2 linked regions of the Archangium primigenium genome follow. The protein of the gene in region 1 interacts with the protein of each later gene in a pairwise test. Links are inferred from orthologs where the notes say so. Each region holds a gene or a part of one and is shown on either strand. Other genes may lie near its edges.

What was found.
Region 2: the proteins of serC (region 1) and selB interact in binary tests that used the Escherichia coli proteins (3 or more experiments, as listed by UniProt). The link is inferred for Archangium primigenium from one-to-one orthologs.

What each region holds. Positions count from the first base shown.
Region 1 is NZ_JADWYI010000001.1:7,240,980-7,256,100, reverse strand. The notes cover bases 4,959-7,939. They hold serC (3-phosphoserine/phosphohydroxythreonine transaminase), read left to right. Parts: upstream 4,959-5,895; coding sequence 5,896-6,984; downstream 6,985-7,939. Other genes in these bases: I3V78_RS29720 (M13 family metallopeptidase), read left to right, coding at 7,700-7,939; I3V78_RS29725 (chalcone isomerase family protein), read left to right, coding at 7,021-7,581; I3V78_RS29735 (TolB-like translocation protein), read right to left, coding at 4,959-5,680. In the rest of the region: I3V78_RS29755 (helix-turn-helix domain-containing protein), read right to left, coding at 1-890; I3V78_RS29750 (hypothetical protein), read left to right, coding at 1,317-1,583; bufB (MNIO family bufferin maturase), read left to right, coding at 1,652-2,500; I3V78_RS29740 (HvfC/BufC N-terminal domain-containing protein), read left to right, coding at 2,497-3,213; more of I3V78_RS29735, read right to left, coding at 3,227-4,958; more of I3V78_RS29720, read left to right, coding at 7,940-9,793; I3V78_RS29715 (DUF952 domain-containing protein), read left to right, coding at 9,854-10,210; I3V78_RS29710 (PA0069 family radical SAM protein), read right to left, coding at 10,214-11,251; I3V78_RS29705 (serine/threonine-protein kinase), read left to right, coding at 11,350-14,727; I3V78_RS29700 (sigma-70 family RNA polymerase sigma factor), read left to right, coding at 14,751-15,121. UniProt on the Escherichia coli protein: Catalyzes the reversible conversion of 3-phosphohydroxypyruvate to phosphoserine and of 3-hydroxy-2-oxo-4-phosphonooxybutanoate to phosphohydroxythreonine. Is involved in both pyridoxine and serine biosynthesis.
Region 2 is NZ_JADWYI010000001.1:8,812,358-8,819,500, reverse strand. The notes cover bases 17-2,907. They hold selB (selenocysteine-specific translation elongation factor), read left to right. Parts: upstream 17-449; coding sequence 450-2,366; downstream 2,367-2,907. Other genes in these bases: I3V78_RS36170 (ATP-binding protein), read left to right, coding at 2,363-2,907; I3V78_RS36180 (phosphoribosyltransferase family protein), read left to right, coding at 17-436. Also shown: more of I3V78_RS36180, read left to right, coding at 1-16; more of I3V78_RS36170, read left to right, coding at 2,908-4,873; I3V78_RS36165 (sigma-54-dependent transcriptional regulator), read left to right, coding at 4,909-6,294. UniProt on the Escherichia coli protein: Translation factor necessary for the incorporation of selenocysteine into proteins. It probably replaces EF-Tu for the insertion of selenocysteine directed by the UGA codon. SelB binds GTP and GDP.

The sequences.
Region 1 (15,121 bases):
TAGGGCAGCATCAGCGCGCCGGCGAAGTAGTTGGCCAGGTGCACCTTGATGAGCCGCAGCGTCTCGGCGTGCCGCGTGCGCGCCGCGCCGACGATGCGCTCCACCAGCTTCTCCTTGTCCAGCATGAGCAGGCCAATGGAGGCGGCGAGCTGGAACTTGAGCGGCTGCTCCGTCAGGTCCGGCGAGAGCGTGAGCTCCTGACTCCCCGCGTCCAGGCGGCGCACCACCGAGGAGCCACTGGGCGCGGACTCCAGGCGCATCCGGTAGCCGAAGCGTTCCTCCAACAGCGGCAACAGCTGGGGGCTGGACACCAGCCGCCCGAGCTTGAAGTCGCGCCGCATCGACTCGGCCTGCTCCTCCAGCTCCGGGAAGTAGTTGTGGTGGGCCTCCAGGAAGTCACTCACCTCGTCGAAGGGCGAGTAGTCGAAGCGGGGCCCGGCCGAGTTGCCCGGCGGCGCCGAGTTCATCCGCGCGCTCTCCTCCACGTTGAGCTGCGCGAGCACGTTCTCCAACTGCGTGCGCGTGTTCTTGTAGAGGTTGAAGAGCGCCGCCACGGTGCCCGCGAGCTTCGGCTCCGCCGACAGGCTCTGCAGCGACTCCGAGTCGATGTCCAGGCTCTTGAGCAGCGGCTCGTCCAGCAGCTTCGCGAGCGCCTCGTCCACCCGGCCCTCGCCCAGGGTGGACATGAACTGCTCGGGATCCTGGTCGAAGTAGCGCAGCGCCTTCCACAACAGCGGGAAGGGCATGACCCGTTTGCCCTTCTCGATGAGGTTCAGGTACGCCGGGGACACTCCCAGATCCTTGGCCGCGTCCGTCTGCTTGATGTTGCGCGCGAGCCGCAGGCCCCGGAGTTTCAGACCCACATTGGCGTTCAGTGCGTTCTCGTTCATCGCTGCGTCCTGGGCGGGACCCCGCGTCAACCGCCGGTTACCCTCCGCCTCCGTCCACTGTGCGGTCGCATTTACCGATTTGCAATAAACGTTTTCAGCCGCGATCACCCCTGTCCGGGATCCGACGTTACCGACCGGTCTTCCCGGCTTCCTCCCGGGATGGATGCCTAAGTGCTCGATTCTCCAAGAGGGAGAGGGCCTCCCACGCGCCTTGGACGGGAGGCCAGGGGGCTGTCAAATTTTACCTGAGGGGTTTACCGGGGGCCGGGTTTGACACCGCGCGGCATGACCCGGGCCGGGCGCCTCCCACGGGGGCCGGTCGAGCGGGGGCTGTAACCCCGGGGGTTCAGGTGGCGTATGAGTGCCGGAGCGGACCCTTCGCCTGTCGCGAAGGCCCTGCCGCCCCTGCCCGAAAGGCCCCGTCTCATGAACGTGAAGACCCTGACCGCGCTCGTTGGCTCCCTCTCCCTCGGCTCGCTGGCCACCGGCTGCGCGACCACCAAGCCCGCCGCGGCGCCCATGGAGCAGGGCACCCCCGCCGCGATGGAGCAGGCCGCCCCCATGGCCCCCATGGAGCACGGCGCCAGCGCGGCTCCCGCCCAGGGGGCCGCGGCCCCCGCCGCCGAGAAGGCGGCCGAGCACGGCTGTGGCGGCGGCGGTTGCGGCTCCAGCGGCTGCGGCGGCAAGAAGTAGTCCACTCTCGGGCGGCGGGCAGCTTCCCCCCGGTCCGCCGCCCGGAGTCCTTCCCCAGGAGAAAGGGCATGCCGGTGAGTGGTGGACAGCGCTGGAGGATGAAGCCGCTGGGGGTGGGCATCGGCCTGCGCCGCGAGTTCTACACGCTCCTGCCGGAGACGCGCCGGGCGCTCGACTGGGTGGAGATCATCCCCGAGAACTTCCTCACCCTGGGCGGCCGACCCCAGGCCACCCTGGACGCCTGCCGCGAGCGCTGGCCCGTGCTGCCCCACGGCGTGGCGCTCAACGTCGGCGGGCCGGATCCCCTGGACGAGGACTACCTCGTCGGCCTCCAGTCCCTGGTGGAGCGCGTGGACGCGCCGTTCTTCTCGGATCACCTCTGCTACGCGCGGTTGGGCGGCGCGTACCTCTACGATCTGCTGCCCTTGCCCTTCAGCGAGGAGGCGGTGGAGCACGTGGTGCCCCGGGTGCGGGAAGTCCAGGCGCGCGTGGGCCGCCCCTTCCTGCTGGAGAACCCGAGCTACTACGCGCACATGCCCGGCGGCACCCTGGCGGAGGCGGACTTCCTGCGGCACGTGGTGGAGCAGGCGGACTGTGGCCTGCTGCTGGACGTGAACAACGTGTACGTGAACGCGTGCAACCACGGGTATGACCCGCGCGCCTTCGTGGACGCGCTGCCGCTCGAGCGCGTGGGGCAGCTCCACCTGGCCGGCCACGAGCGCCTGCCGGAGGTGCTGCTCGACACGCACGGCGCGCCCGTCTGCGACGAGGTGTGGTCGCTGTACCAGTACGTGCTCGAGCGCACGGGCCCCGTGTCCACGCTCATCGAGTGGGATGCGCACATCCCCTCGCTGGACGCGGTGCTGGACGAGGCGGATCGGGCGCGCGCGCTGATGGCGCGGGTGGGGGCGCGATGAAGCCCGGCCTGCGCGGCTTCTTCGACACCATGGAGGCCTACTTCACGGACCCCGCGCCCGAGGCCCTGGAGCGCCTGTACGCGGCCCACCCGGGTTGGGACGCGCCGCGCGCGCGGGTGGCGCTCTATGGCCAGATGGTGCGCCACCATGGGGACGCCACGCTCGACAAGCTCTTCCCACGGGTGCGCGGGAGCGTGGACGCACAGACCTGGGCGGAGCTGGTGCGCGACTACGCGGCGTCGCGGCCCGCCCGGCCCTTCGAGATGAACCAGGTGGGCGCGGGCTTCCCGGACTTCGTCGCGGACGCGGCCCGGACGCGCACGCTCCCGGACTTCCTGCCCGCGCTGGCGCGCTTCGAGTGGACGGACTTCGCGGTGTACCTGTCCCGGGAGGCCGTCCCGGCGCGCGTGGAGCGGCTGACGGTGAACCCCACGCTGGCGGTGCTGGAGCATCCCTTCCAGCTGTGCGCCTGGCTGCGGCGGGGCGGCGACGCGCGGCCCGCGCCGGGCGCCGAGGTGGCGCTGCTCTGGCGGCACCCGGTGCGGCTGGTGACGATGTACCTGGCGGCGGACGACCGGGCGCTGCTGGTGCTCAAGATGGCCCTGGAGGGGCTCACGCCGGAGCAGGTGGCGGCGGCCACGGGCGTGGACGTGTCACACATCCACGCCGCCGTGGAGGAACGGGCGGCCGAGGGCCTCGTGCTCCGGCCCTGAGCCGCCCGGCGCTTCAGTTCAGCTGCACGCGGCACACCTTGCCCGTGGGCAGGTTGTTGCAGACGAAGCCCGCGCAGCAGGGGGTGCCGTTGCCGCACGGCTGATCCCGGTTGGAGCACTGAGGACGGCACGAGCAGTTGTCGCCCGAGCAGTCACCGCCCGTGGTGTCATCCAGGCAGAGCAGGCCATCGCAGCAGGGCGCCACGGTGGAGCACTTGTCGAACGCGGGGGCGCACTGGGGCACGGGCTGGCACGCGCACGCGCCCGCGATGTCGCACGGCAGGGGCGGATCCCGGTTGAGCTGCACGCACTGCAGACCGTTGCAGCACGTGGAGCCGCTCGAGTTGCAGCCCTCGTTCTCCGTGGAGCAGCCGTTGCTCACGAGGTACTGGGCCCACTGGGCGATGTGGTTGGACGTGGTGATGTCCTGGAAGGGCAGGGCGAAGGCCACGTACGAGCCGTCCTCGCCGGCGAGCACCTTGTCCGGGTCCACCGCGGCCATCCACAGGAGCGTGCTCTTGTCGGCCTCGGACGCGCCGCTGGCCTCGGGCGTCTTGCGCAGGCCGTAGTTGCGCGAGGACGAGAACGTCATCCACATGAGCCGGCTGCGGGCCCCGGTGTTGCCCTGGGTCACGAAGGGGCTCCACTTGGGGTAGCTGTTGGTGAGGTTCTTGAGGAAGGCGCCCGCGCCGTCCTTGTCATCCGTGGGCCCGGGCTTGTTGGCGTTCTTGAGCTCCACCAGCGCGGCGTTGGCCTCCAGCTTCGCGGCCCAGAGCGTGGCGGACGGATCCGTGTCGCCGTTGCAGTACTGGCTCGTGTCGCTGTTCTGGGGGCAGGTGGACTCGTTGAACACGAGGAACGAGTTGTCCGGGGCGATGGCCGGGTAGTAGCGGTGCTTGGCGTAGGCGTTGGAGGCGGTGAGCGGCACGGACGGCGCCACCGTGAGGGGCGCGCTCCAGCCCGCGCCCTCGGCCTTCACCAGGTGGATGGCGCCCGTGAACGTGCGCCGGTTCTGCGAGGGGAAGCCCGTGTAGCCCACCGCCGTGTAGGCGATCGACTTGCCGTCGGCGCTCCAGTCCGGGTGGGTGGCGGGGTGCTCGTAGGTGCCCGTGTTGTCGATCTGGCTCTCGTACGCGCCGGTGTCGCCGTTGAACAGCTGCAGGCCGAAGCGCGTGGCGTTGTCACCGCTGTAGACGCCCACGAACTTGCTGCCGTCCGGGTTCCACGACTCGAAGGCGCTCTGGTACTTCGAGGACAGGGCGATGCCCGCCGCGCTGCCCGTGCCCGCGTCGGGCGCGTAGCTGGCCAGGTCCTTGATGAGCGCCACCTGGCCCTCGTTGTAGCCATCCTCCAGGTTGCCCTGCTCCACGGCGGCCACCATCTTCTTGCCGTTGCGGCTCAGCGAGTGGCAGCCCACGCAGCCCACGCCGCTCGAGTTGATGTTGTTCTTGGTGAGCATGGACGTGGCGCTCTGAGGCCCGGTGCCCGCGAAGTCGTAGCGCATCACGCCCACCTGGTCCGGCCGGGTGGTCCAGTAGTAGAGCGCGCCCTTGATCTCCGCCCGGGCGAACTGCAGCGAGATGGGATCCGCCACGCCCACCGACGTGCCCGCGTCATCCGTGGCGCGCAGCGCGAGCGTCACCAGCTGGCCGCCGCGGTTGCTCTCCGCGAGGAACTTCCACACCGTGGCGTCCGGCGTGTAGATGCAGCCCCGGCTGATGCCGGCGGGCAGCGTGACACCCGAGGGCAGGTAGCAGCGCAGGTACACGCGCACGTCGGTGATGTCGTTGATGAAGCGCAGCTCGAACAGGGTGTTGGTGGTGGGGCCGGGGGTGAAGTGGACCTCCAGCTGCCCGAGGTTCGGCGGCACCATGACCTTGTCGCTCGGGTAGACGATCGCGGGCTTGCGCGCGGCATCCACCGTGCCGCCAAAGCGCGTGTCCGGGTTGACGGGCACGCTCGCGGAGCCCGGGTTGGAGTCCGTGGCCTTCTGGTTGAGCTGCACGCGCACGTCGGTGGACACGGACGCGGTGTCCACCCGGGCGTGCACGTTGCTCGTGCCGCCCACGGTGGTGCTGGAGGTGAAGGTGGCGCCGGAGAAGGTGCCCAGCCGGGGGTCCTCGACCCGGAAGAAGGCCTGGGACGTCAGGTCCTCGGTGTGCCCGTCGGTGTAGAGGCCGACCACGGAGAACTTCTGCACGGCCGCCGTGCTGCCCGAGATGGTGAGGATCGGGCTGGGCGGGGAGAGGGTGAGCGATTTGAGCGCCACGCCCGCGTCGGCGCCGCCATCGGAGCCGCCACCGCCATTGGAGCCGCCGCCGTCGCCGCCCGTGCCCGCGTCGTTGCCCGCGTTGCCGCCCGTGCCGCTGTCGATCTGTCCCGGGGTCGGGGTCTCACCGCCGCAGGTACAGCCCGACAGCGTGGCCACGGCCAACAGGAATCCAAATAACCAGGTCTTCGTCCTCATGGCGCGCAGCGTAGCGCCATTCAGTGTCCATGGCCCGGGGGTCGGAGGGCTCCGTTCAATGCCCTTCGTTGGGGCGCGAGGATTTTCCCGGATTGGCCCCGGGACGGACGCCCAGGGGCCGGGTGGGCCGCAGGCTCCCACACGCTTCGTGCTTCCCCCGCGCACACGTTCGGCGCAATCTCCGGCCCGTCCGTTCTTCCAGAGGAGACGTCCCCATGCGCGTCATCAACTTCAACGCGGGTCCCGCGGGATTGCCCCTGCCCGCGCTCGAGCGGGCCCGCGACGAGCTGCTCGATTTCCAGGGCTCCGGCATGTCCATCATGGAGCACAGCCACCGGGGCAAGCAGTACGACGCGGTCCACGAGGAGACGATCGCGCTGCTCACCCGGCTGCTGGGCATCCCCGACACCCACCAGGTGCTCTTCCTCACCGGTGGCGCCTCGCAACAATTCGCCCAGGTGCCCCTGAACTTCCTGCGCCCCGGCGAGAGCGCGGACTACCTCATGACGGGCGTGTGGAGCGAGAAGGCGCTCGACGAGGCGAAGCTCCTGGGCCAGGCGCGCATCGCCGCCACCACGGTGCAGCCGGACAAGAAGTACACGCGCGTGCCCCGCCAGGACGAGCTCCAGCTCGACCCGTGCGCCGCCTACGTCCACATCACGAGCAACAACACCATCTACGGCACCCAGTGGCACGCCTGGCCCGACGTGGGCGACGTGCCGCTCGTGGCGGACATGAGCTCGGACTTCCTGTGGAAGCCCCTGGACGTGAGCCGCTTCGCCTTCATCTACGCGGGCGCCCAGAAGAACCTGGGCCCCTCGGGCGTGCTCATCGCCGTGGTGCGCAAGGACTTCATCGCCCGCGGCCGCCAGGACATCTCGAAGATCTTCCGCTACAGCCTGCACGCGGAGAACAATTCGCTCTACAACACGCCCCCCACGCTCGCCATCTACCTGTGCCGCAACGTGCTCGCGTGGGCCGAGGAGCTGGGCGGCCTGCCCGCGCTGGAGCGGCGCAACCGGGAGAAGGGCGAGCTGCTCTACGGCGCGCTGGACCGGATGTCCGGCTTCTACCGGGCTCCCGTGGAACGCGCGTCCCGTTCCTACATGAACGTGGTCTTCCACCTGCCCACGCCCGAGCTGGACGACGCCTTCGTGGCGGCCACGACGCGCTCCGGCATGGTGGGGCTCAAGGGGCACCGCAGCGCGGGCGGCATCCGCGCGTCGCTCTATAACGCGGTGTCCCCAGACGACGTGCGCGCGCTCGTGTCCTTCATGGAGGAGTTCGCTCGGAAGAACGGCTAGGGTGGCCCCGTCGTTCTCGCCACCTCGGAGGGGTCCATGAAGAACACCGTGTCGTGCGCCGTCCTGCTGCTGTCCCTGCTCGCGCTGCCCGCCACCGCCAAGGAGATCGCCGGGGTGAACTACCCCGAGACGGCCTCCGTGAGCGGTCAGGAGCTCAAGCTCAATGGCGTGGGCCTGCGCAAGAAGGCCATCTTCAAGGTGTACACCGTGGGCCTCTACCTGCAGACGCCCTCGCAGGACGCCGCCACGGTCATCTCCTCGGATCAGATCAAGCGCGTGCGCATGTCCATGAAGCGCGACCTCAAGAAGGAGCAGATCTCCGAGGCCATCGTGGACGGCTTCAAGAAGAACGCGGGCGCCAGTCTGGCCAAGCTCCAGCAGCGGCTGGACACGTTCGCCGCCGCCATCCCCGACCTCAAGGAGGGCCAGGAGCTGGTGATCACCTATACGCCGGGCAAGGGCACCACCGTCACGAGCAGCTCCGGACAGGAGCTGGCCGTGGAGGGCAAGGACTTCGCGGACGCGCTCTTCTCCGTGTGGCTGGGCAAGGATCCCGTGGACTCCGGCCTCAAGAACGGAATGCTGGGCCGCGAGTAGTCGCTGTCGTGTCGTGACGCAGTCCCCGCGCGTGGGTCGTCCCGTCAGCCGGGCGCCCGCGCGCGTGTCTTTGACCCCTCGGCTTCACCCCTCGAATTCACCCCTTGGAGATGACTGGATGAGAAAGGCATTGCTCGCCGCTTGCTGCCTCGTGGTGTCCGCGTGCAAGACGGCCACGCCCGGGCCCTCGCAGACCGAGCCCCAGACGCCCCCCGCGCCTCCCGCGCCCGCCCAGGCCCTGCCCATGCCGGCGGGCCTGGACGCCTCGGCGATGAACGAGCAGGTCAACCCCTGCGACGACTTCTACGAGTACGCGTGCGGCACCTGGCTCAAGACGACGGAGATCCCCGCGGACCGGCCCCGCTGGTCGCGCGGCTTCGACGACATCATGGCGCGCAACGAGGACATCCTGCGCGACATCCTGGAGAAGACCGCCGCGGGCAAGGCCCCCGAGGGCACGCCCTACGCCCAGAAGCTCGGCGACTTCTACGGCGCCTGCATGGACGAGGCGAAGCTGGAGGCCTCGCTGCCCGTGCTCAAGGCGGAGCTGGCGAAGCTCACGGGCGCCAAGGACGCCAAGGCGCTGGCCCAGCAGGTGGGCCAGATGCACGCCCGCTCCGTCTTTCCCTTCTTCCGCTTCGGCTCCAACAACGATCTCAAGGACGCCAGCCAGGTGGTGGGCGAGGTGGACCAGGGCGGCCTGACGCTGCCGGACCGCGACTACTACCTCAACGGGGACGACAAATCGAAGGCCCTGCGCGCCGCGGCGCTCGAGCACACGAAGAACATGTTCGTGCTGCTCGGCGAGTCGCCCGAGGCCGCCGCCAAGAGCGCCGCCACGGTGATGGAGGTGGAGACGGCGCTGGCCAAGGCCTCGCAGTCGCGCGTGGAGCGCCGCGAGCCCAAGAACCTCTACCACCGCCTGGAGCGCAAGGGCCTCAAGGCCGAGACGCCCGCCTTCCCCTGGGACGTGTACTTCACCGCCGCGGGCGCCAAGGACGTGCAGGCCCTCAACGTCACCCACCCCGCCTTCTTCAAGGAGGTGGAGCGCCTGGTGAAGACCACGCCCCCGGCCACGTGGAAGACGTACCTGACGTGGCACTACGTCCTGGGCAACATCCCCGCCCTGCCCAAGGCCTTCCAGGACGAGCGCTTCCGCTTCTCGCAGACGCTCACCGGCGTGAAGCAGGACACGGTGCGCTGGAAGAAGTGCGTGCGCTACACCAACGCGGGCCTGGGCGAGGCGCTCGCGCAGCCCTTCATCACGCGCACCTTCGGCGCGGACGGCAAGGCCACCACCCAGCAGATGGTGGTGGAGCTGGAGAAGTCCTTCGAGCGCGACCTGGACACGCTCGCCTGGATGGACGCGGCCACCAAGGAGCAGGCCCTGGTGAAGCTGCACAAGATCGTCAACAAGATTGGCTACCCGGACCAGTGGCGCAACTACGACGGCGTCCAGGTGGACCGCGGCTCGTTCCTCACCTCGTGGGCGGGCCTCAACACCTTCGAGCAGGCGCGTCAGCTCGCCAAGATTGGCAAGCCCGTGGACAAGGCCGAGTGGCTGATGTCGCCCCCCACGGTGAACGCCTACTACAACCCGCCCTTCAACGAGATCGTCTTCCCGGCGGGCATCCTCCAGGCGCCCTTCTTCGACCGCTCGGCCACGGCGCCGGTGAACTTCGGCGCCATGGGCATGGTGGTGGGGCATGAAATCACCCACGGCTTCGACGACGAGGGCCGCCAGTACGACGCGGACGGCAACCTGCGCGACTGGTGGACCCCGGCCTCGGACCAGGCCTTCCGCGAGCGCGTGGCGTGCGTGAAGACCCAGTACGACAACTACACGGCGGTGGATGACCTCAAGCTCAACGGCGCGCTGACGCTTGGTGAGAACGTGGCGGACCTGGGCGGCTTGAAGCTCGCGCACTCGGCCATGGAGGAGTGGCTGCGCAAGAACCCCGAGGAGGCCCGGCGCGCGGGCGGTGCGCGCTTCACGCCCAGCCAGCAGCTCTTCCTGGGCTACGCGCAGTCCTGGTGCTCGAAGACCCGCGACGAGTTCGCCCGGCAGCTCGTGATGGTGGACCCGCACGCGCCGCCGCGCTGGCGGGTGAACGGCCCGCTCGGCAACCTGTCCGAGTTCCAGAAGGCCTTCCAGTGCAAGGCGGACGCGAAGATGGTGCGTCCCAAGGCCGAGCGCTGCGAGGTCTGGTAGTCGTCTTCCGCTTCCCGCTCCGGCTCCTCCTGGGGCGGGAAGTGCGCTAGGCAGGGGGGCATGAACGCCCCCATCTACACCCTCGTGCGTGGCGCCGACTGGCGGGCCGCCCAGACCGTCGGCATCTACTGCGGCTCCCACGACGACACGCGCGACGGCTTCCTGCACCTGTCCACGGCCGAGCAGGTGCGTGGCAGCGCCCGCAAGCACCGCGCGGGCGAGCGCGACCTGTGGCTCGTCGCCGTGGACCCGGCGGCCCTGGGCGAGGCGCTGCGCTGGGAGCCCTCCGCGGGGGGCCGCCGCCCGGGCCTCTTCCCGCACCTGTACGGCATGCTGCCCATGTCGGCCGTGCTGTCGGCGGTGGCCCTGCCGCTCGGCGAGGACGGCGCGCACGTCTTCCCGGCGGACGTGCCCTGAGCCTCAGAAGAAGCTGAGCTGGGTGCCGGCCTTCATGGGGCGGCGAAAGGGGCTCGGGCCCGCGTCCGTCTCCTCCAGGGGCATGGACGTCTTGAGCCCGAGCCGGCGCGCGGTGGTGGAGAAGAGCCGGTGGATCGTCTCGGCGTAGAGCCCCTCGCCGCGCATGCGCACCTGGAAGCGCGAGTCGTTGAGCTCGCCGCCCCGCGTCTCCCGGATGCGGTGCAGGACCCGCTCGGCGCGCAGGGGGAGCTTCTCGCGCAGGCGCTGCTCGAAGACGGCCTGCACGGGGCCGGGCAGGCGCAGCAGGGTGGAGAAGGCGCGGGTGGCGCCCGCCTCGCGCGCGGCGGTGAGCACACGCACCATGTCCTCGTCGTTGAGGCCGGGGATGATGGGCGAGACGGCCACGCCCACGTCGATGCCGGCCCGGGCCAGGCGCTCGAGGGTGAGCAGACGCCGGCGGGGCGAGGCCACGGAGGGCTCCATGGCGTGCGCCACGTGCGCGTCGTGGAAGGGCAGGGTGATGCAGACGGTGAGCCGGGTGTGCGCGGCGAGCGTCTGGAGCACGTCCAGGTCGCGCTCGATGAGGGGGCCCTTGGTGATGATGCCCACGGGGTTGCGGTACTCGGCGCAGACCTCCAGGCACGCGCGGGTGAGGCGCAGGCTGGCCTCCAGGGGCTGGTAGCAGTCGGTGATGCCGCTGAAGGCGACCGTCTCGCCCTTCCAGCTCTTGCGCTCGAAGGCCTCGCGCAGGAGTTCCGCGGCGCGCGGCTTGACGACGAGCTTCGTCTCGAAGTCCGTGCCCGCGCCGAAGCCGAGGTACTCGTGGTAGGGGCGCGCGTAGCAGTAGGCGCAGGCGTGCAGGCAGCCGCGGTACGGGTTGACGCTCCAGGAGAAGCCCACGTCCGGGCTGTCGTTGCGCCCGAGCACCTCGCGGCTGTGGTCCTCGTGGACCTCCAGCTTCGTGGGCGGAATCTCCTCCAGGTACTCCACGGCGGTGGTGTCCCAGGGGTTGGGCGGATTGGAGACGGGCCGGGGCTTCACCCTCCCAGACTGGGTCTGAAAGGACGTTCAGTCAAGGGGCCTCCGGGTGGGGTGGGCTTGGCGCCCGCCCGGAGAAGGGGGGAGCATGGTCGCCATCCATGGATCAGCCGACCCCCACCCGCCGCATCGGGCCCTATCGCGTCTCGCACCTGCTGGGCCGCGGCGGCATGGCCGAGGTCTTCGCGGCGGAGCACGAGCTGCTGAAGCGGCCCGTGGCCCTCAAGCTGCTGCGCCCCGAGGCGGCGCGCGAGGAGCAGGTCGTCGCCCGCTTCCTGCAGGAGGGCCGCACGCTGGCCCGGCTCGACCATCCCGGCGTGGTCCATGTCCACGACTGCGAGCAGCTGGAGGGAACGGTCTTCCTGGCCATGGAGCTGCTGGAGGGCCTCACGCTGCGCGAGTGGATGCGGCAACGGGCGGGCCCCGCGCCCCTGGCGGAGGCGCTCGCCCTGGCCCGGCAGATCGCCGCCACCATGGTGGACGTGCATGCCCGGAACATCGTCCACCGTGACCTGAAGCCGGAGAACGTCTTCCTGTGCGCGCAGCGGGACGCGCCCGCCCCGGGCCCGCGCGTCAAGATCCTGGACTTCGGCCTCGCCAAGCTTCCGCCCCTGCCGGACGACGCCCTGGGGGCCACGCAGATCCACACCCACGAGTCGGCCTTCCTGGGCACCTACCTCTACATGGCGCCCGAGCAACTGCGCAGCGCGGCCTCGGTGGAGGGCCCGGCGGATGTCTACGCCCTGGGGGTCGTGCTCTTCGAGCTGCTCACGGGCCGCCCGCCCTTCGTGTCGCCCAAGCCCATCGAGGTCATCACCGCGCACCTGGAGAAGGAGCCGCCCTCCGCGCTGAGGTTCGTGCCCACCCTTCCAGGCGAGCTGGGCGCCTTCGTCACGGCCATGCTGGCCAAGGAGCCCTCGGCGCGTCCGACGATGCGGCGCTGCGCCGACATGCTGGGCCGCGCGTGGCGGGACGGTCCGGGCACCTGTCCCGTCCCGGGCCTCGCGCCCTTCACCGAGACCCAGGCGGAGCTGTTCTTCGGTCGGGAGGCGGACCTCCAGACCCTGCTCGGGCTGCTCGACGAGGCCTGGGCGGGAGGGCGGCGGTGGGTCCAGCTCGAAGGGCCCAGCGGCGTGGGCAAGTCGTCCCTGCTTCAGGCGGGCGTGCTGCCCCGGCTCCAGCAGGACGCGCGCTGGTGGGTGGTCCGGGTGCGGCCCGGACAGGAGCCCCTGCGCGCCCTGGCCCAGGCGCTCGATGTCCTCCTGCCAGTGCCGGGTGGGGGCGCGCCCCCGGGCGCCCTCGAGAAGGCGCTGCGCGCGGATCCCCAGGCCCTGCGCGCGTTCGTCACCGAGCACCTCGCGCCGGAGCACCGTCTGCTGTTGGTGATCGATCCCCTGGAGGAACTCCTCACGCCCGGCGCGGACGAGGGCGCGGCACTGGGTGCGCTGCTCGCCGAGGCCCTGGCCGACCCCGACTGCCCCTTGCGGCTGCTCACCAGTGTGCGGGGCGACTTCGTGGACCGGATCAGCCAGGTGCCCGCGCTCGCGCGCCACCTCCAGCACGCGGCGCGCTACCTGCTGTTGCCCATGGAGGAGGCCGCCCTGACCCAGGTCGTCCGGGGCATGGCCCGGGGCGCGGGGTTGCGCCTGGGGGAGGGGCTGGCGGAGCGCATGGTGCACGATGCGCGCGACGAGACCGGACGCTTGCCCCTGCTGAGCCACGCCCTGCGCGGACTCTGGGAGGCGAGCCAGGGGGAGCCCTTGACGCTCGACCTCTATGACCGGCTCGGGGGAGTGGGCGGCGCGCTGACCCGACAGGCCGAGGAGCTGTTGAAGGGCCTGGGCCAGGACCAGGAGCGGGCCAAGTGGCTCCTCCTGTCGCTGGTGCGGATCGGCCGGGGCATGCCCGACACCCGCCGACCGCGCACGCGGGGGGAGGTGCTCGCGGCCGCGGGCGGCGATTCCTCGGCGGAGCAGGTGCTGCTGCGGCTGTCGGGGATGGCGTCGGGAGAAAACCCCGCGGGCCCGACGGGCATGCGACTGGTGCTCCTGTCGGAGGGCACCGAGCCCGCGCAGCCCCGCGTGGACCTGGTCCACGAGATGTTGCTGCACGAGGTGCCCGTCATCGCCCGATGGATTGGCGAGGAGCGCGCCCAGCTCCAGCGCCTGGAGGATCTCGAGGTCGAGGCCCAGCTCTGGCGGGACACGGGCTTCCCGGTGGATGCGCTGCGCACGGGGACCTTGCTCAAGCACTACCAGGACGCGCACCAGTCAGGTCCTTCGCAGGGGCCCACGCGGCATCGGCTGAGTGCCCTGGCGGCGCGCTACCTCCAGGAAGGCGCGCGCGAGGACCGGCGGCGCATGCGCCAGAAGCGGTGGCTCAATCTGGGCGCGGTGCTGGCGGTGCTGGCCATCCTCTTCTACGCGGTCCGCGCCGAGCAGGCGCGGCAACACACGACGGCGATTCTGAGGACGTACATCGGGACGTTGGACGACCTCGTTGGCAGCGTGGATTGGAGACTCAGTTGGATTGCCCACACGCTGCCCGTGCGCCAGGAGATGCTGAAGGAGAGTGAACGGGCGCTGTTCTCCCTGCCTCCCGAGGAGCGCGATGCGCCCGAGGCCCGCCTCGTTGGAATCAAGCTCCTTCAGCGTCAGGCGGACGTCGCCCTGCATGATGAGACGCTCGAGCGTTCCGGTCGGTACTTGGAGGACGCCCACGCACGGCTGGCGGCCTGGGGTGCTTCGCGGAATGGAGATGCGAAGTTCACCGAACTCCTGGCGCTCAATTATTCGAAGCGCGGCAAGGTCGAGCTGGCACGAGGAGACCCGGAGAAGGCCTGGGTGGATTTCAACGAGGCCGTGCGCTTGATGCCGATTCCCGGCGACTCGGAGTCGGATGAGGACGCCCGGAGGACCCGCGCCGTGAGCCTTCAGGAACGGGCGGACGCGGGCCTGCTCAAGCGCGACCTTCCGGCCGCCGCGCGGGACCTGGACGAGGCCATCATGCTCCACGCACGCAACGAGAGCGCCTATGACCATGCCCTCCTCGCGCTCGCGCACAGTGCACGGGGGGGCATCGCCCATCACTTGGCGAAGGCCGACGACGCGACAGCGCATTTCACCAAGGCGCTTGGTTTCGCGCGGAGCAGTCAAGAGGAGCGGCACGATCAGTACGGAGACTGGGTCCTGGCCCGGGTGCTCGTCGACTCCGCTGCCTTTCAGGAAGTCAATGGCGCTCCAGAAGAGGCCCGGAATCACTACACGGAGGCCCAGACCTTGGGACGTTCCTTGCGAGAGGGCGAGCCCCCCAGCAAGCGCTTCGCGCTCGTGTGGCTCGACGCCATGGCGGGTCTGGAGCGAATGGAGCACATGCCCTCGTCCAAGGCGCGACTGCACGATGAGCGGTGTGAGGTGGCGCGCGAATTCCGGAACCGGGATCGCGATGATGTAAGGTTCCGGGCGCCGGAGTGCGGGTGAACTCCACAGGGGGACGATTGAACATGGGTGAAGCCGCCGCCAAGAAGCCGTCCATCGAGGAGCTGTTGCGCCAGGTGCGCGATGGGCAACCAGGCGCTTGGGAGGAGCTGTTTCAACGGAGCGTGCCAGCGCTCGAGCAATGGGCGTCGCACCAGATGGGACGGTCCCCTCCGGCTGGTACCCGCAAATCGGATCTCGTTCAGGAAACAGCGCTGCGTGCCTTCCAGCGCTTCCCCTCCTTCGACGGAGAGACCGAGGAGTCGTGGTTCGCCTGGCTCAAGAAGATTCAGCGGAGACGCCTCATGGATATCTCGCGCGAGGCCCACAGCCAGAAGCGAAGCGAGGATGCCACGGAGTCCCTGGAGGAACTCGATTCCCATCAACTGGCCGCCGT
Region 2 (7,143 bases), 1.6 Mb from region 1 along the record:
CGCGCGCACCATCCGCCAGGGCTACGAGCCCCAGGCCGTGGTGGGCGTGGCGCACGGCGGCGTGTTCGTGGGCGGCGCCCTGTCCAGCGCGCTCGGGGCGGAGTTCTTCCCGGTGCGCATCAGCCGCCGCAGCCGCGACAAGGCGGTGAGCAAGCCGAAGCTCAGCGGCGACATGCCCCAGGAACTCAAGGGCAAGCGCGTGCTCATCGTCGACGACGTGGCGTCCAGTGGGGACACGCTGGAGCTGGCCACGGCGCTCGCGCTCAAGGCGGGCGCGCGCGAGGTGAAGACCACCACCCTGGTGCGCCGGGCCGAGGGCTTCTCCCCGGACTTCGTCGCCCTGACCACCGAGGCCCTCGTCGTCTTCCCCTGGGACTACGAGGAGGTGGTCGAGGACGGGCGCTTCGACGTGGATCCGGACAAGGCGGGGGCATGAGCCACCGGGCGCGATGATCATCGGCACCGCGGGGCACATCGATCACGGCAAGACCTCGCTGGTCAAGGCGCTCACCGGGATCGACACGGACCGCCTGCCCGAGGAGAAGCGCCGGGGCATCACCCTGGAGCTGGGCTTCGCGCACCTGGTGCTCGGGGACGGCCGGGTGGCGGGAGTGGTGGACGTGCCCGGCCACGAGCGCTTCGTCAAGGCGATGGCGGCCGGGGCGGGGGGGGTGGACCTGGCGGTGCTGGTGGTGGCGGCGGACGAGGGGGTGATGCCCCAGACGCGCGAGCACCTGGACATCTGCCGGCTCTTGGGGGTGCGCGCGGGGGTGGTGGCCCTCACCAAGGCGGACCTGCTCGAGGGCCTGGGACCGGACTGGCGCGCGCTGGTGGAAGCGGACGTGGCCACGCTGGTGGCGGGCACCTTCCTGGAGGGCCGTCCGGTGCTGCCCGTGTCGTCGCGCACGGGCGAGGGGCTGGAGGCCCTGCGCACCGCGCTCGGCCAGGTGGCCCGGGACGTGCCGCCGCGCTCGGCCGAGGGGCCCGTGCTGCTGCCGGTGGACCGGGCCTTCAGCCTCAAGGGCTTCGGCTCGGTGGTGACGGGCACGCTCCTGTCGGGGACGCTCGCGCTGGAGGAGTCCGTGGCGGTGCTGCCGGGGCTGCCCGGGCCCCTGCGGGTGCGGGGGCTGCACGTGCACGGCCTGCCGGTGTCGCGGGGCGTGGCGGGGCAGCGGGTGGCGGTGAACCTGGCGGGCGTGGAGGCCGAGGCGCTCTCGCGCGGGGGCGTGCTGGTGCGCGCCGGGGAGCTGCCCGAGACGTCCATGTTGGACGTGGAGGTGAGCCTGTTGGCCGCGGCGCCCGAGGCCCTGCCCCGGCGCCGCAAGCTGCTCTTGCACCTGGGCACCGCGCGGGTGGAGGCGACGCTGGCCCTGTTGGATGTGGAGCGGCTGGAGCCGGGGGAGACGGCGCTCGCGCAGCTGCGGCTGAGCGCGCCGGTGGTGGCCCTGCCCGGGCAGCGCTTCATCCTCCGGGGCGCGCGTGCCCTGCCGGGGCGGGGGGCGACGCTCGCGGGAGGCCGGGTGCTCTCCATCACGCCGCCCCGGCGCCGGCGGGGGGGCGCGGGGGTGGTGGCCCCCCTGTTGGAGGCGGATCCCGCCCGCCAGGTGACGTGGCTCTTGCGGCAGGCCGGCTATCGTGGACTCACCTCGCGCGAACTCTTCGCCCGTTCGGCGCTCGCACCCAGGGTATTATCCCGGGTGTTGGAGCCCTTGGGGGCTCGGGGGGAGATCGTGCTGGTGGATCGAGAACAGCGACTCTATCTGTCGGGAGAGATGCTCGAGGGGCTCAAGGCCCGGGCCCTGGCCCTGCTCGCGGCCTTCCACGAGCGCGAGCCCCTGCGCGAGGGGCTGCCCCGCGAGGAACTGCGCCAACGGCTGTCGGACACACTGGATGCCCGGGTGTTCACCCGGCTGGTGCATGCCCTGGTGGAGGGCCGCCGGGTGGAGGGGGAGCGGGACTGGCTGCGGCTGCCGGGCCGGGGCCGCACGTTGTCCCTGGACGCGGACGCGGCGCGCACCCGACTGGTGGCGGACCTCGTGGCGGCGGGCCTCGCGCCGCCCACGCTCACCGAGCTGGCCGAGCGCGTGAAGCTGCCCGTGCCACGGGTGCGGGAGCTGCTCCGGGTGGCGGTGGCCGAGGGGCGGGTGGTGGGCGTGAGCGAGGAGCTCTACTTCGACGCGGGGGCCCTGGCCGGGCTCAAGGAGCGCCTGATTGCCTACCTGCGCGAGAAGAAGGAGATTTCCACCCAGGGGTTCAAGGAGTTGGTGGGGCTGAGCCGGAAGTTCGTCATTCCCCTATCGGAGCACTTCGACCGCGAGAAGGTGACGCTCCGGGTCGGAGAGAAGCGGGTGCTGCGGCGCGCATGACGAAGAATCGCTATAGCGAGGCGTCCCTGCGGAGCCTCATCGAGAGTCTCACCAACCCCATCGCCGTGGTGCAGGAGGGTCGCATCCGTCTGGCCAACGAGGCCTACGTGCGGATGATCGGCCTGGGCCGCGAGCAGGTGGAGGGCCGTTCCTTCTTCGACTTCCTCTACACGGAGGACCGGGCGCGGCTGCAGGCGCGCTACCGGCGGCGCGAGCAGGGCATGCTCAAGCAGGAGGCGCCGCGGCGCTACCTGCTGCCGCCGCTCGCCGGGCATGGGCCGCGCGAGCTGGCCGTGCACGTGCAAGAGGTGGAGCTGGAGGGCAGCGGCTGGGCCATGCTCTGCAACCACCTGATCCTGGGGGAGCGGCCCGGGGAGCTGCAGGTCGCCGAGCGCCTGGTGGAGACGTCCGCGGAGCTCGTGGCGGCGCGCTCGGAGGAGGCGGTGCGGCGGCTGGCGGTGGAGGGCCTGACGCAGGCGAACCTGTCGGCCCGCTTCCTGGCGACGCACGAGGGCGAACTGAGCGAGAAGGGCGAGGCGGACGAGGACGGCGAGCCGGGCCGCCAGGCGCTGCGCGATGGCCGGCCGGTGTTCGGCCCCTCGGATGGGATGACGGTGCCCGTCTACCTGCCCCTGGGCGCGCCGCCCGCGGAGCTGTTGTGGGTGTCGGGCCCGGAGCTGACGCCCTCGTATGGCCCGGTCCTGGCGCTCTTCGCCAAGGTGGTGGGCGCGGCGCTCATGGACGCGCGCATGTTGGCGGACGTGGAGCGCGGCCGCTGGGAGATGTCGGTCGTGGCGGAGACGGCGCGCTTCGTGGCCCTGCCGGAGCCGCCCTCGCTCGAGGACTTCCTCTCCCGGCTGACGGCGCTGTTGAACGCGGAGGCCGCGGTGCTGCACGTGCCGGTGTCCTCCGAGCGCGACGAGTGGCACCTGGTGGCCCGGGTGGGCCTGGACGCGCCCCTGGTGGAGGCCTTCGCCACGCCGCCGGGTCCGCCGCCCTCGGTGACCCCCGCGCGGGGCGTGGAGCCCCTGGGCGAGGAGGAGGAGCGCCGCTGGCGGGCGCTGTCCGGAGGGCGGTTGGGTCGGGGCGCGCTCGTGCACATGTCCCAGGGCGGGGCGCGTCAGGGCCTCCTGCGCGTGGTGCGCGGGCCCGAGCGCCCCCTGGGCTCGGATGACCTGCGCCTGCTGGGCACGCTGGCCGAGCTGTTGATGATGCTCATGGATCAGCGCCGCCTGCGGGCCGAGTCCGCGCGTCAGCTCTCCGACTCGCGCCTGCTCCTGGACATGGCGCGCACCACGGCGGCCACCCTGGAGGTGGCCAGCATCCTGGAGGTGGCGTCGGACTTCCTCGTGCGGCTGCTGGACGTCACCGACTGCTTCATCTACCTGTACGACGAGCAGACCCACACGCTGCGCAGCGCCACCGCCTCCTCGCCCCAGCGCGAGTCCTTCCGGGGGTTCACGGTGCCGGTGGCCGACTCGCTGACGATCGCCGGACGCGTGGCCCGCGCCCGCCAGCTCGTCACCGTCTCGGACGTGGTCAAGAACGGCGGGGAGCTGGCGCGCACCGAGCTCGCCCTGCGCTTCCAGCCACGGGCCCTGCTCGGCTTGCCGCTCACCTCGCGCGAGGACTTGATCGGCGTGGTGGTGGTGTCCGACACCCGCCGGCCGCGCGTCTTCTCGCCCGCCATCCTGGAGCTGGCCGAGGCCACGTGCGGGCAGATCGCCCTGGCCATCGCCAACGCGCGGCTCTACGAGTCGTTGTGGGCCTCCTACGCGGAGCTGGCCGCGGCGCGCGCGGAGATGGTCAAGCGCGAGCGGCTCGCGGCGCTCGGCGAGCTGTCGGCCATCGTGGCCCACGAGGTGCGCAACCCCCTGGGCGTCATCTTCAACGCCGTGGCCTCCCTGCGCCGCCTGCTCGGCGCCAACGCCGACTCGGCCATGCTGTTGGACATCCTCTCCGAGGAGAGCGACCGGCTCAACCGCATGGTGAGCGACCTCTTGGACTATACCCGGCCGCGCGAGCCCATCCGCCAGCCCGAGGACGTGGCGCGCCTGCTCCAGGAGATCGTCGAGTCGGCGTGGAGCCAGCAGGGCAGTCCCTCGAACATCTCCGCCGTCAGCGACGCGGCCGAGGACCTGCCCCGCGTGCCGTTGGACCGCCGGCTCATCCGCCAGGCGCTCACCAACGTGCTCGTCAACGCCTTCCAGGCCACGTCCTCCCAGGGCGGGGCCGTGCGCGTGTCCGCCCGCACCGAGCTGTACGACGGGCGGGACATGCTGCGCATCGACGTGTCCGACCAGGGCGGCGGCATTCCCGCGGAGCTCCTGCACCGGGTCTTCGAGCCCTTCTTCACCACCAAGGCCCAGGGCACGGGGCTGGGGCTCGCGGTCGTCAAGCGCATCATCGAGGAGCACCACGGCGAGGTGTCCCTGGTGAGCACGCTGGGCCGTGGCACCGTCTTCTCCATCCGTCTTCCCCTCTTCCAGCCGACGAGTCCTCCGTGAAAGACGCCTCTCCGCCTCGCGGACACATCCTGGTCGTGGACGATCAGAAGAACATGCGCGCCACCACCGCGCTCCTCTTGAGCTCGGAGAACTACGACGTGCAGCAGGCGGCCGGGGGCGAGGAGGCCCTGGCCAAGCTGGGCTCCAGCCGCGTGGACCTGATGCTCACCGACTTGAAGATGGAGCCCATGGACGGGCTCACCCTGCTCAAGAAGGCCCTGGAGGTGAACCCGCGGCTGCAGGTCATCATGATGACGGCCTTTGGCTCCATCGAGAGCGCGGTGGAGGCCATGCGTCAGGGGGCGTTCGACTACGTCACCAAGCCCTTCAAGGAAGGCGAGCTGCTCTACCGGGTGCAGCGCGCGCAGGAGCGGGCGCAGCTCCTGGCCACCGTGGATCGGCTGACGGGCGAGTTCAACGAGCGCCACGGCCTGAGCGCGCTGGTGGGCAGCAGCCCCGCCATGACGGAGCTGTCCTCGCGGCTCATGCGCGTGGCGCAGAGCGATGCCACGGTGCTGGTGCAGGGCGAGAGCGGCACGGGCAAGGAGCTCGTCGCGCGCGCGGTGCACGCCCACAGCCGGCGGCAGAAGCTGGCCTTCGTGCCCGTCAACTGCGCGGCCATCTCCGAGACGCTCCTGGAGAGCGAGCTGTTCGGCCACGCCAAGGGGGCCTTCACGGGCGCGGTGCGCGCGCGCCGCGGCCTGGTGGAGGAGGCCCACGGGGGCACGCTCTTCATCGACGAGGTGACGGAGACGACGCCCGCCTTCCAGTCCAAGCTGCTGCGCACGCTGCAGGACGGCGAGGTCCGGCGCGTGGGCGAGTCCATCACCCAGAAGGTGGACGTGCGCATCGTCGCCGCCACCAACCGCGACATCGAGCTGGAGGTGCGCGAGAAGCGCTTCCGGCAGGACCTCTATTACCGGCTCAACGTGGTGACGCTGCGGGTGCCGCCGCTGCGCGAGCGCCTGGAGGACGTACCGGCCCTGGCCGAGCACTTCCTCAAGCGCGCCAATGCCCGCAGCTCCAAGCGCAAGAGCCTGTCCACCTCGGCGGTGGAGCACCTCATGGGCTACAGCTTCCCGGGCAACGTGCGCGAGCTGGAGAACCTGGTGGAACAGGCCGCCGCCCTCTCCGAGAGCGACGAGCTCCTGCCCGAGGACTTCCCCCTGCGGCCCAACCGCGTGACGGGGGGCGAGCTGGGCGCGCCGCCCCTGCCGCTCGCGGCGGAGAGCGGCGGTCGGCTGCCCACGCTCGCCGAGTCCGTGGAGGACGCCGAGCGCCGGGCGATCGCCCAGGCCCTGGAGCGCTACCAGACGGACCTCGGCCGCGTCGCCGAGGAACTGGCCATCTCCTCCACCACCCTCTGGCGCAAGATGAAGCGCTTGAACCTGCGCCCCGCCGGGGGCGAGCACCGCGAGTGAGGGCCCCTGTCGGAAATGAAATCGAGGTTTCAACGCTGAAACGTATAAGCCCCCGAGAGCACTGGGGATTTGCAGACCTGCAAAGGCATTGCAGAGGTGCAATGCCCCTCGGGGGCGCGCGGAGGGTGAGGGGAGATGCCAAGTACCCGGAATGACTGGGGTTGGCGCGGAAACGTGGGCTGGCATGGGGTGTGCTAGGTAATCCCGTCAGAGCACGTTGACGCGGCGATGAAGTGGTTCCCCCCCACCCCTTCAGCGCTCCGATGTGCTTCCTTTGGAAGAACCCGCGGCCCGGTTCGCTCTTCGGAGAGGACCGGGCCGCCTTCTTTTCCGGCCTCGAAGCCTCCGCGAGCCGGGCCGCCTTTCAGATGTGAAAGGCCATTTCACCGCTGCAATTGCAGGAGTGAAAGCTGGACGCGGTAGCGGTGGGTCCCCTCGTGCCAACCCCTTGGAATCGCGGGGCTTTCTCGTGCCCGTGGGCGTGGCACGCGGGGTGCTATAGCCCTCCGTCGGAGCATGTCGAAGCTGGTCGAAGGAGGTTCCCCCCCACCGCCTTCAGCCCTTCTGGCGAGCTTCTTGAGAAGAACCCGCGGCCCGGTCACCCTTTCTTCGGAAGGGTACCGGGCCGCCTTCTTTTTCCGGCCTCGGAGCCTCCGAGCGCCCCCGTGAGCCCGTCTGGGCCGGGCCGCCTTTCAGATGTGAAAGGCCATTTCACCGCTGCAATTGCAGGAGTGAAAGCTGGACGCGGTGGCGGTGGGTCCCTTCGCGCCAACCTCTTGGAATCGCGAGGCTTTCTCGTGTCCATGGGCGTGGCACGCGGGGTGCTATAGCCCTCCGTCGGAGCATGTC